2 regions of the Mesorhizobium sp. USDA 4775 genome follow, and region 2 is predicted to be linked to the other one. Evidence: predicted binding sites of a transcription regulator. Region 2 holds the regulator's gene; the other holds the start of a gene.

Region 1 (5,806 bases), 6.2 Mb from region 2:
GCCGCCGCCGACGGCGCCGATGATGGTCGAGGCGCGGACATTGATCTCGACGCGCAGCAGTGTGTAGGACATGAAATTGGGCAGGACCTGCGGCAGGTCGGCGAAGCGCACGCGCTCGAACCAGTTGGCTCCGACCGCGCGCAGGCCTTCCTCGGCACGCATGTCGATGTTCTCGTTGATCTCGTAGAACAGCTTGCCGAGCGCGCCGATCGAATGCAGGCCGATGGCGATGATGGCGGCGATCGGGCCGATGGAGACGATTGCCGCGAACAGGCCGGCAATGACGATCTCAGGGAAGGCGCGCAGCAGCTCCATAAAGCGCTTGACGATCAGCCGCAGCGCCGGATGGGGCGTCAGGTTGCGGGCGGCGATGAAGGAAAACGGCACGGCGAAGATGAAACCGACGAAGGTCGAGACCAGGGCTACATTGACCGTCGTGATCATCAGCTCGAAATATTCGGGAATGTAGAAACCGCCCCAGACATAGATCCGGCCGAGCGGGAAATTGTATTCCTGGGTGCCGGTGTCATGCGGCGAGGCGATGTCGAACAGTGCCCGCCAGACGTCGTTCCAATCCTTTGGGACCAACCAGCTCAGAAAATCCAGAATATGCGGCAGCCGGTCGAAAAAGTGCCCGGCATTGGCTTCGTCGGCGAACCACATGCTGGCGAGCAGCGCGGCGAGCAGCAGGCCGACGCCGAGCACTGTATAGAACCGGCGCAGCGACGTCTGGCGTCGCCAGGCATCGGCCATCTGCTGGGGGGCGCCAGAAGAGGCTGTCAATGAGGGGGCTGTCACGGAAAGGGTCATGATCGGAGATGCAAAAAGGGCGGTGCTTTCGGCACCGCCCTTTCCGATTTCGCCGTTAGCCGCCGATGGCTGCCTTACGGGCTTCGACGATGACGTTGTAGAAGTCTGGCTTGACCGGAACGTAGCCGGTGAAATCGCCACCTTCGACGCCCTCGAAGCAAGCCTTGTCCTTCGTCGGCAGCTCGGTGAAGAAGGCGGCGAGCTTGGCGGTCATCTCGTCACCGAGCGCGGTGCGCACGACCAGCGGGCCGTTCGGGATCAGGCCCGAGCGCCAGACTTCGACGAAGTCGTTCGGGTCGACGGCGCCCTTGGCGACGACCTTGTGGAAGGTGCCGGAGGTGAAGCCGTTCTTGAAGTCGCCGATGCCGGAGGAATCATCGACCGCGACATCGACCTTGCCGTCGCGCACGGCCAGGATATTGTTCTCATGGCCGCCGTTGAACTGGGTCGAGGCGAAGAAGGTTTCGTTCGAGGCGCCGGTGTCCTTCGGAATCTGGGTCAGCGGGATCAGGTAGCCCGAGGTGGAGTCCGGATCGGCGTAGCCGAGCTTCTTGCCCTTGGCCGACTTGATGTCGGTGATGCCCGAGGTCTTCAGAGCCAGGCCGATCGAATAATAGCCGGTGGAACCGTCGGTCTGCTTGGTGGTGAGGATCGGGGTCACCGCCTTCGGGTCCTTGAGATAGACGCTGGCGTAGCCGGAGGCGCCGAGTTCTGCGAAGTCGAGCGTGCCGCCGAGCAGGCCTTGGATGACGCCGTCATAGTCGGCGGCAGGAAACAGCGAGACCTTCTCGAAGCCGAATTCGGCCTTCAGATGATCGGCCAGGCATTGGTAGTTGCGCAGCCGGTCGGTCTCGTTTTCACCGCCCAGAATGCCGACGCGGAATTCCTTCATGTCGGCGGCGTGGGCCATGCTGGTTGCCATGGCAAGCACCGAAACGGCGCTGAAAACCATCTTCCTGAACATTTGATGTCTCTCCTGTAAGTTCCGGCCCCGCGCCGGCAGCGTTCTTGATCTTGACAAGTGCCCTTGACGCGGGCGGACGATCCCAACCGCCCTTTCTTGGCCCATGATCTTTCCCGAAAACCGGATTCCACTTTTCGGGATCATGGGCTCAGTAACCCGGGAATGCGGGTTCGAGCGGTCCGGCGGATGCGGCAATCTTCTGCTTGAAGGCAACGCTGGTGGAGGTGATGGCCTCCGATATCTCTGCGCCATTGCTGTCAGCGCCATAGACGAGGCGCACGGCCTCGCGGTTGAGCTCTTCCGGCGGGCCGTCGAAGACGACCTTGCCGGCGGCCATGCCGATGATGCGGTTGCAATAGGCGCGGGCGGTGTCGAGCGTGTGCAGATTGGTGACGACCGTGATGCCCTCGCGCAGATTGATGTCCTGCAGCGAATCCATCACCACCTTCGCGTTGAGCGGGTCGAGCGAGGCGATCGGCTCGTCGGCGAGGATCACTTTGGGCTGCTGCATCATGGCGCGGGCGATGGCGACACGCTGCTGCTGTCCGCCAGACAAGGTGCCGGCGGGCTGAAGCGCGGTGCGGGCTATGTCGAGCCGCTCGAGCGCGGCGACCGCCTCGGCGCATTCGGCGCGCGAGAACATGCCGAGAAGGTTGGACAGGGTCGAGCGATGGTTCAATTTGCCGAGCAGGACGTTTGTCAGCACGTCGAGGCGCGGCACCAGGTTGAACTGCTGGAAGATCATGGCGCAATCGCGCTGCCAGCGCCGCAGCGGCGAGCCGCGCAACCGGGAGACCTCGGCGCCGTCAAAAAAAATCGACCCCTGGCTGGGGTCGACAAGACGGTTGATCATGCGAAGAAGGGTCGATTTGCCAGCGCCCGAACGGCCGATGACGCCAACCATCTGACCCTGCGGGATCGAGATGTTGACGTCGCTGACGGCGGTGTTCTTGCCAAATCGTCGGCTGACGCCGCGGATTTCGAGTGTGGCAGAGCTTGCTGACATGAGCAGGTTCCAGTCCGGACCTTGTTGATCGTCAGGCTCTCGCCTAGCGCAGCCACATGAACCTGCCGTGTCGCCAGCATGTCAGTTTTGTTACGCTCCACAGGCGCGACGGCTGAAGCGCGTCGCGCTGAAACGAATTCACGCGGCGCGCTTCGGGTCTTTGTTTTTATGCATGTCGTTCTCCCAAAACCGGGGCCACTTTCGGGCGACATGCATTGGCGCGTGACCGGCGATCAGCCAAGCACCAGCAATTCCTCGAAGTGCTTCATGTCGCGAAAGGCGCAGAAGGCGGGCGCCTTGATCTCGATCACCGGAGCCTGCCTTGTCAAAAGCGTCAGGCAATCGTCGAACAGAGCCTGCCATGCTGCCGCACGGTCGTCGGCAAGACGCCGGATCTGATACGCGAAGGTGATGTGGAAGACGTAGGCGTCATGATCGGGGTGCCGGTAGCCGAACGGCACCGCCAACGCATCGCGCCATTGACGCATGATGCGCACGTCCTCGTCGGTCGCGCCGGCAACGGTGAGACCGGTGGGCACGACCTCGATCACCTTGATGTTGAAAGGACCGAAGCCCTCGAAGCCCTTCAGGTGCTCCAGATAGAGGCGGGTCATGGCGTCGATGCTGGTGTCGAGCGGTACGTCCTGCGGCCAGTAAGGCAAGCGGCGGCGATATTCGATGATGCCCTGGAACAGCGTCATATGCAGGCTGGAAACGGGCGTGAAGGCGAGCCGGTCGGCGTCGGGCATCGCCAGCATCTTCTCGCGCACCGCAAGCACGGCGGCTTCGGAAGGCGATCCGCTGACGAGATGGCTGACGACGGTGTTGCCGGGCTCGGTCAGGAAATTGCCCGAGGTGTCGTAGCGCGTGCCGAGATGCGCCGGCGGGGTCGGGTTGGTGCCGGCAAAGAATCCGAAAAGCGAGGGTCTGACGGTGTCGAGCATGGCAATCTCCTTGGGGAGATGGCGTCCTGTCCGAGTCCTGTGTCAGAGATATGAACAGGCCCCCTTATGACGGCAATGTGAGGAACTATCCCTCGTATTTCTCCAGGAATGCCTCGGCCGTCAGCTCGCGAAAATCGTCGAGCGAAGCGCGCAGCCTAGCGTGGTCCCAGTCCCACCAGGCAAGCGCCTGATAGCGTTCGGCGGTGCGGCGGTCGAAGCGCTCGCGGATCGGCTTGGCCGGCACGCCGGCGACTATGGTGTAGGGCGCGACATCCTTCGAGACGACCGCGCCGGCGCCGACCGCCGCGCCATCGCCGACAGTGACGCCGGGCAGGACGGTCGAGCCGTGGCCGAGCCAGGTATCGTGGCCGATGGTGACGCGTTTGGCGCGGCGCTGGGCGAAGAATTCGCTCTCGTGCTCGGCGTCGTCCCAATAGTCCGAGGCGCGGTAGGTGAAATGATGCAGCGTCGGCCGCCAAGTCGGGTGGTTGGTGGCGTTGAGGCGCACGCTTGCCGCGATGTTGGCGAACTTGCCGATCGTCGCGCACCAGACAGAGCAATCCTGCATCATGTAGGAATAGTCGCCGAGTTCGCTCTCCGAAACCCGGCTGCGGTCGGCGATCTCGGTCCAGCGGCCAAGCGTCGAATTGTGTACCTCCGCCGTCGGGTGAACCAGCGGCGTCTCCGACAATTTCCTGGTCATGCGGCGAGTTTTCCTGGAGCAAAAGCGGTGACGTCGATGATGCGGTCGGCAACCGCCTCGCGAACATCATGATCGTGGAAGATGCCAAGCAGGGCGACGCCCGCCGCCTTTTTGGCGGCGATGAGTTCGATCACCACGTTGCGGTTGGTAGCATCGAGCGAGGCGGTCGGCTCGTCGAGCAGCAGGATAGGGTGCTCGGTGATGAAGCCGCGCGCGATGTTGACGCGCTGCTGCTCGCCGCCGGAGAAGGTCGCCGGCGGCAGTGCCCAGAGTTTTTCCGGCAAATTGAGCTGCGCCAGCAGGGCGCGTGCCTTGCCGCGTGCAACCTCGCGTTCCTCGCCGCGCTCGACCAGCGGTTCGGCGACGACGTCGAGCGCCGAGACGCGCGGCACGGTGCGCAGGAACTGGCTGACATAGCCGATCGTTTGCCGGCGAACGGCAAGCACGGTGCGCGGGCTGGCGTTGGCGAGATCGATCAGTCCGTCCTCGTGCCTGACGATGATCTGGCCCTCGTCGACGGCATAGTTGCCGTAGAGCATCTTCAGGATCGAGCTCTTGCCGGCGCCCGACGGGCCGCCGAGCACGGTGCATTCGCCCGCCCTGATCGAGAACGAGACACCGGCGACGACAGGCAGTTTGATGCCATCGCGCAGATGCATGGTGAAGCTCTTGGCGACGTCGGAAACAACGAGCGGCGTTGGCATCGTTACACCTGCAAAATGGAAGAAACGAGAAGCTGCGTGTAGGGCGCGCGCGGATCGTCGAGCACGCGGTCAGTGAGGCCGCTTTCGACGACGCGGCCGTCCTTCATCACCATCATGCGCTGCGACAGCAGGCGCGCCACGGCGAGATCGTGGGTGACGACGATGGCCGCGAGACCGAGGTCGGTGACCAGTCCACGCAACAGGTCGAGCAGGCGTGCCTGCACCGAGACGTCGAGGCCGCCGGTTGGCTCGTCCATGAACACCAGCCGTGGGCCGGTGACGAGGTTGCGGGCGATCTGCAGGCGCTGGCGCATGCCGCCGGAAAAGGCACGTGGCTCGTCGTCGATACGGTCTTGCTCGATCTCGACGCGCGACAGCCAGTCGACCGCCGTGGCGCGGATCTTGCCATAGTGGCGGTCGCCCACCGCCATCAGCCGTTCGCCGACATTGGCGCCGGCAGACACCGTCATGCGCAGGCCGTCGGCCGGGTTCTGGTGGACAAAGCCCCAGTCGGTGCGCATCAGAAAGCGGCGCTCGGCCTCGCTCATGCGGTAGAGCTCGCGGAACTGGCCGTCGCGCATGCGGTAGCTGGCGGTGCCCGACGACGGTAAGAGCCGCGTCGACAGGCAATTGAGCAGCGTCGTCTTGCCGGAACCGGATTCGCCAACGACTGCC
Region 2 (5,806 bases):
GACAACCCGCGCCGCCGCGATATTGGTGCTGGTTCTGCTCGGCGGCGTTGCGATCTCGCTGTTTGCCGGTTCCTGGCAAGCCCTGTCGACCTTCGGCTTTTCCTTTCTGACCAGCGAAAGCTGGAATCCGGTGACGGAGAAGTTCGGCGCCCTGGCACCGATCTACGGCACCATCATTACCTCGGCCATCGCCATCCTGATCGCCGTGCCGCTCGGTATCGGCATTGCCATCTTCCTCACCGAGCTTTGCCCACGCCCGCTGCGGCGTCCGATCGGCATGGCGGTTGAACTGCTGGCCGGCATCCCTTCGATCATCTACGGCATCTGGGGCCTGTTCGTGCTGGCGCCGTTCCTGCAGACGACGGTGCAGCCCTTCATCATCAGCGTGTTCCACGGCATTCCCGGCCTCAACGGCCTGTTCGCGGGCCCTCCTTATGGCATCGGCCTGCTGACCTCGGCGATGATCCTGGCCATCATGATCCTGCCGTTCATCACCTCGATCACCAAGGACGTCTTCGATACGGTGCCGTCGGTGCTCAAGGAATCGGCCTATGGCATCGGCTGCACGACCTGGGAGGTCACGCGCCGGGTCGTCATTCCCTACACTCGCATCGGCATCATGGGCGGCATCATGCTCGCTCTCGGCCGCGCGCTCGGTGAAACGATGGCGGTGACCTTCGTCATCGGCAACGCGCACCGCATCTCGACGTCGCTGTTTGCGCCGGCAACGACCATCTCGGCGACCATCGCCAACGAATTCACCGAAGCGGTCGGCGATCTCTACACCTCCTCGCTGGTCGCGCTCGGCCTTATCCTGTTCGTTATCACCTTCCTGATCCTTGCCATCGCCCGCTACATGCTGATGCGCATCGACGCCCGCACGGGAGCCTGACCGATGTCGACAGCCGCATCGCTTCACCAAAGCCGCAAGCGCAAGAATGGCGTGATGATGACGCTGTGCGTCATCTCTGCCGGCATAGGCCTTGCCTGGCTGGCGCTGATCCTTGGCGCCTTGCTCTACAAGGGCCTGGCCGGCGTCTCCCTCTCGGTCTTCACGGAGATGACGCCACCGCCCGGCGACGCCGGCGGCCTGCTCAACGCCATCTACGGCAGCATCGTGATGACCATCATCGGCATCATCGTCGGCACGCCGATCGGCGTGCTGGCCGGTACCTATATGGCCGAATATGGCCGCTTCTCGAAGCTCACCACGGTGGTGCGCTTCATCAACGACATCCTGCTGTCGGCGCCGTCGATCATCATCGGCCTGTTCGTCTATGAGCTTATGGTGCGGCCGATGGGCCATTTCTCGGCGATCGCCGGTGCCGTAGCACTCGCCATCCTGGTCATCCCCGTCGTCGTGCGCACCACCGAGGACATGCTCAACCTGGTGCCCAACGCCTTGCGCGAAGCCGGCACCGCGATCGGCGCGCCGCGCTGGGTGGTCATCCGCTCGGTTGCCTATCGCGCCGCGCTTTCGGGCATCGTCACCGGCATATTGCTGGCCATCGCCCGCATCTCCGGCGAGACCGCACCGCTTCTTTTCACGGCGCTGAACAACCAGTTCTGGTCGAGCAATCTCAACGCGCCGATGGCCAGCCTGCCTGTCACCATCTTCCAGTTCGCTCTCAGCCCCTATGAGGAATGGCAGCAGCTGGCCTGGACCGGTGCACTCATAATCACATTGACGGTTCTCGCGCTCAGCATCTTCGCGCGCAGCCTGACCGGACGCAGAGAGGACAAATGAGCCAGATGTTGTCTCCAGACATGACGATCGCCGCCGAGGCGGTGACCAAGGCCAAGATCGAGGTCAAGAACCTCAACTTCTACTACGGCCAGTCGAAGGCGCTGAAGGATATCACGCTGTCGCTGCCCGAGCGCAGCGTCACCGCCTTCATCGGCCCGTCGGGTTGCGGAAAGTCGACGCTGCTGCGCGTCTTCAACCGCATCTACGAGCTTTATCCCAAGCAGACCGCCGAGGGCCAGGTGCTGCTCGACGGCCAGAACATCCTCGACCGTTCGCAGGATCTCAACCTGCTGCGCACCAAGATCGGCATGGTGTTCCAGAAGCCGACGCCGTTCCCGATGTCGATCTACGAGAACATCGCTTTCGGCGTCAGGCTCTACGAGAAGATCAGCAAGGCCGAGATGGACGGCCGTGTCGAGCAGGCGCTCAAGCGCGCGGCGCTGTGGACCGAGGTCAAGGACAAGCTCAATGCCAGCGGCCTCAGCCTGTCGGGCGGCCAGCAGCAGCGGCTGTGCATCGCCCGCACCGTGGCGGTGAAGCCGGAGGTGATCCTGCTCGACGAGCCGGCCTCGGCGCTTGACCCGCTGTCGACCGCCAAGATCGAGGAGCTGATCGACGAGCTGCAGGCCGACTACACGATCGTCATCGTCACCCACAACATGCAGCAGGCGGCGCGCGTCTCGAAGCAGACCGCCTTCATGTATCTGGGCGAACTGGTCGAGTTCGACCGCACCGAGAAGATCTTCACGTCGCCTCGCGAGAAGCGCACGCAAGACTACATCACCGGCCGCTTCGGCTGATCGCACGCATACGAGGACCAGGATCATGGCCGAACACACAGTCGCAGCCTTCGACGAGGATCTCGGACAGATCAGCAGGCTGATCAGCGACATGGGCGACCTCGCCGGCTCGATGGTCGGCGGCGCCACCAAGGCACTGCTGAACTCCGACAATGCTCTCGCTCAGCGCGTCGTCTCCGACGACGCCATCATGGATGCGCGCCAGCGCGAACTCGACGACCGCGCCATCACGCTGATCGCCAAGCGCCAGCCGATGGCCGACGACCTGCGCCATGTCGTCGGCTCGATCCGCATGGCCGGCGACCTCGAACGCATTGGCGACCTTGCCAAGAACATCGCCAAGCGCGTCGGCACTGTCGGCCTCAGCGCCACGCCGCGCGACCTGTCGCATTCCATCGACGCCATGGCGCAGCTGGTGTTGATCCAGGTGCAGGGTGTGATCGAGGAGTATGCGGCGCGCGATGCCGCGGCACTGGCGAAGCTGCGCGCCGACGACGAGCGCATCGACGTCAAATACACCTCCGTCTTCCGCGAATTGCTGACCTATATGATGGAAGACCCGCGCAACATCACGGCTTGCACGCATCTGTTGTTTTGCGCCAAGAATCTCGAACGCATCGGCGACCATGTGACCAACATCGCCGAGAATGCGTACTATGTCCTGACCGGCACGCAACTGCCCGCCAACCGTCCAAAACAGGACGAGACGGCGATGTCGGCGCCGGCGGCCTGAGCGCAGGGGTAATCAATCGATGATCGCACCACGCATCATGGTGGTGGAGGACGAGGAGCCGCTCGGCGTGCTCCTCCGCTACAATCTGGAATCGGAGGGTTACCAGGTCGAGGTGGTGACCCGCGGCGACGAAGCCGAAATCCGCCTGCAGGAGAACGTGCCCGACCTCCTTGTGCTCGACTGGATGGTGCCGGCGGTGTCCGGCATCGAACTCTGCCGGCGCCTGCGAATGCGGCCCGAGACCGAGCGGCTGCCGATCATCATGCTGACCGCCCGGGGCGAGGAAAGCGACCGTGTACGTGGGCTCTCCACCGGCGCCGACGACTATCTGGTCAAGCCGTTCTCGACGCCGGAATTCATGGCCCGCGTCAAGGCGCTGCTGCGCCGCGCCAAGCCGGAAGTGCTGTCCAGCGTGCTCAAGGTCGGCGATATCGTGCTCGACCGTGAATCGCACCGGGTCTACCGCAAGAAGAGCGAGATCCGGCTCGGGCCGACCGAATTCCGCCTGCTCGAATTCATGATGCGGCACCCCGGGCGCGTGTTCTCGCGCAGCCAACTGCTCGACAATGTCTGGGGCGAGACGATCTACATCGACGAGCGCACCGTGGACGTGCATGTCGGCCGGTTGCGCAAGGCGGTCAACAATGGCCGCATGCCGGATGTCATCCGCACCATCCGTGGGGCGGGCTACGCGATCCGCGAGGATTGAGCACGACCTGACTCAGGCGACGTTTTTCTTCGCGGCAGGGCCTGCTTTCGTTTGCACGCCGGGCGCGAAAATCTCCTGGTCGACGAAGGTCAGCGCGCGCATGGCACAGCCTTCGCGGATCAGCGGCAGTTCGTTCGGCTCGGTGTCGAAGGAGATCGATTTCGAGTGCTGGCCGCCGGCGGTCTGGGCGATGGCCTCGCGCAATGCCGGCTCGATCAGGTCGAAGGCAGCGGCGCTGACGCCGACCATGGCGACGGGCGCGGGATCGATCAGCGCAAACAGGCTGCCGAGGCCGTAGCCGAGTGCCTCCCCGGCCTTGCGGTAGGCTTCGCGCTCGGGCCCGTCCCGTTCCCGTGCCGTCGCGGCCAGCGCCCGCATCTGCGCGTCGCTGACATCGGCCACCGGCTCGGTGTCCTCGCTGAGCTGCCTGGCGTTGCGCCAGATGGCGTAATTGCCGGCATAGGCCTCGACACAGCCGCGCCGCCCGCAGCGGCAGAGCGCGCCGCCCGGCCGGTGGATCATGTGGCCGAATTCGCCGCCTGAGGAATGGGTGCCAGTGAACAGCTCGCCCTTCAGCACCAGCCCCATGCCGATGCCGTGCGAAAGCAGGATGGCGATGAAGTCGTCACGGTAGCGCTCGGGATCGCGCCAGCGCAGCGCCACCGCCATCATGTTGCAGTCGTTTTCCATGGTGGCGGGGATACCGAACTCGGCTTCGAGTATGTCGGCGAAGGCGATGTCGGTCTGCGGTGTGATCGGCGACCACAGCATCGCCCGGGCCTCGGTGTCGGTGATGCCCTGGATCGCCAGCGCGATGCGGGCGACGCTGCGTACGTCGATGTCGGGATCCTCGAGGCGCCGCCGCACTATGGCCACGCACTCGCCGATCAGCGCCTCGCGCGACATGGTCAGCGTGTCCAGCCGGCGCTGTTCCTCCGATATCACCTGGCCGGCATAGTCGATGACTGCAACCGATAGGAAATTCAGCGACAGCACCACGGTCATTACAGCCGTGGCCTCCGGATTGAGGCCGAGGCCGACCTGCGGCCTGCCGCGTTTCAGCGCGCCGGCCTCGCTCGGCTTGCCCTCGGCCAGGATGCCTTCACCGATCAGGTCGGAGGAAATCGCCGATATGGTCGAATGGCTGAGGCCGGTGGTCGCTGCGATCTCGGTGCGCGAGGGCCGGCCGGCCCGGCGCACGGCCGCGATCACCATGGCGCGGTTGCGCCGGCGCAGATCGTCGTGGCGGATTCCGACCGACATGTTTTTCACATCCTCCCGGTCGCCGCGGTTCTTCCGGTCCTCCCTCGAACGCTGCCGGCGACACGGTCAAATACTGGCAGAAGCGGCCTGTGCTGTCATTTATTTATTGCGAAGCTCGAAAAAAATTCAGAGGGACATCTAAATCCATCAGAATCGTTGTTGACAGCGTTCCGGTGTTGGATCAGTGTTTTTTCGAGGCTCGAAAAAATAGGGCCTCTGTGCCGGCCTTAGGGCCAGTTTGGTCGCGCCATACGCGGCGCAGGGAGGAATATCATGAAGAGATTCACAGCCGCCATCCTGGCGGGTGTCGCCATGTCGCTGACGCTTGCGTCGGTCGCGCAGGCGAAGGACAAGGTCATCGGCGTTTCGTGGTCCAACTTCCAGGAAGAGCGCTGGAAGACCGACGAGGCCGCCATGAAGAAGGCGATCGAGGCCGCCGGCGACAAATATATTTCCGCCGATGCGCAATCCAATCCCGGCAAGCAGCTTACCGATGTCGAGAGCCTGATCTCGCAGGGCGCCAATTCGCTGATCATCCTGGCCCAGGATGCCTC

What was found. Region 2 encodes PhoB, which activates phosphate uptake and scavenging genes when phosphate is short. Its sites were predicted from a motif close to TGTCATNNANCTGTCAT; they were not measured.
Region 1: a site for PhoB is predicted at 2,859-2,875, ahead of phnC (phosphonate ABC transporter ATP-binding protein). Genes of this name have one in related genera too.

What each region holds. Positions count from the first base shown of each region.
Region 1 is NZ_JBSSFM010000001.1:6,411,274-6,417,079, reverse strand. Features, by position in the region: gene phnE (phosphonate ABC transporter, permease protein PhnE) at 1-810, opposite strand, end outside; gene phnD (phosphonate ABC transporter substrate-binding protein) at 866-1,774, opposite strand; gene phnC (phosphonate ABC transporter ATP-binding protein) at 1,923-2,780, opposite strand; gene ACVILI_RS31485 (DUF1868 domain-containing protein) at 3,014-3,724, opposite strand; gene ACVILI_RS31480 (DapH/DapD/GlmU-related protein) at 3,810-4,427, opposite strand; gene phnL (phosphonate C-P lyase system protein PhnL) at 4,424-5,131, opposite strand; gene phnK (phosphonate C-P lyase system protein PhnK) at 5,134-5,806, opposite strand, start outside.
Region 2 is NZ_JBSSFM010000001.1:246,334-252,139, reverse strand. Features, by position in the region: gene pstC (phosphate ABC transporter permease subunit PstC) at 1-892, shown strand, start outside; gene pstA (phosphate ABC transporter permease PstA) at 896-1,747, shown strand; gene pstB (phosphate ABC transporter ATP-binding protein PstB) at 1,744-2,547, shown strand; gene phoU (phosphate signaling complex protein PhoU) at 2,573-3,280, shown strand; gene phoB (phosphate regulon transcriptional regulator PhoB) at 3,300-3,989, shown strand; gene ACVILI_RS01210 (ROK family protein) at 4,002-5,252, opposite strand; gene xylF (D-xylose ABC transporter substrate-binding protein) at 5,526-5,806, shown strand, end outside.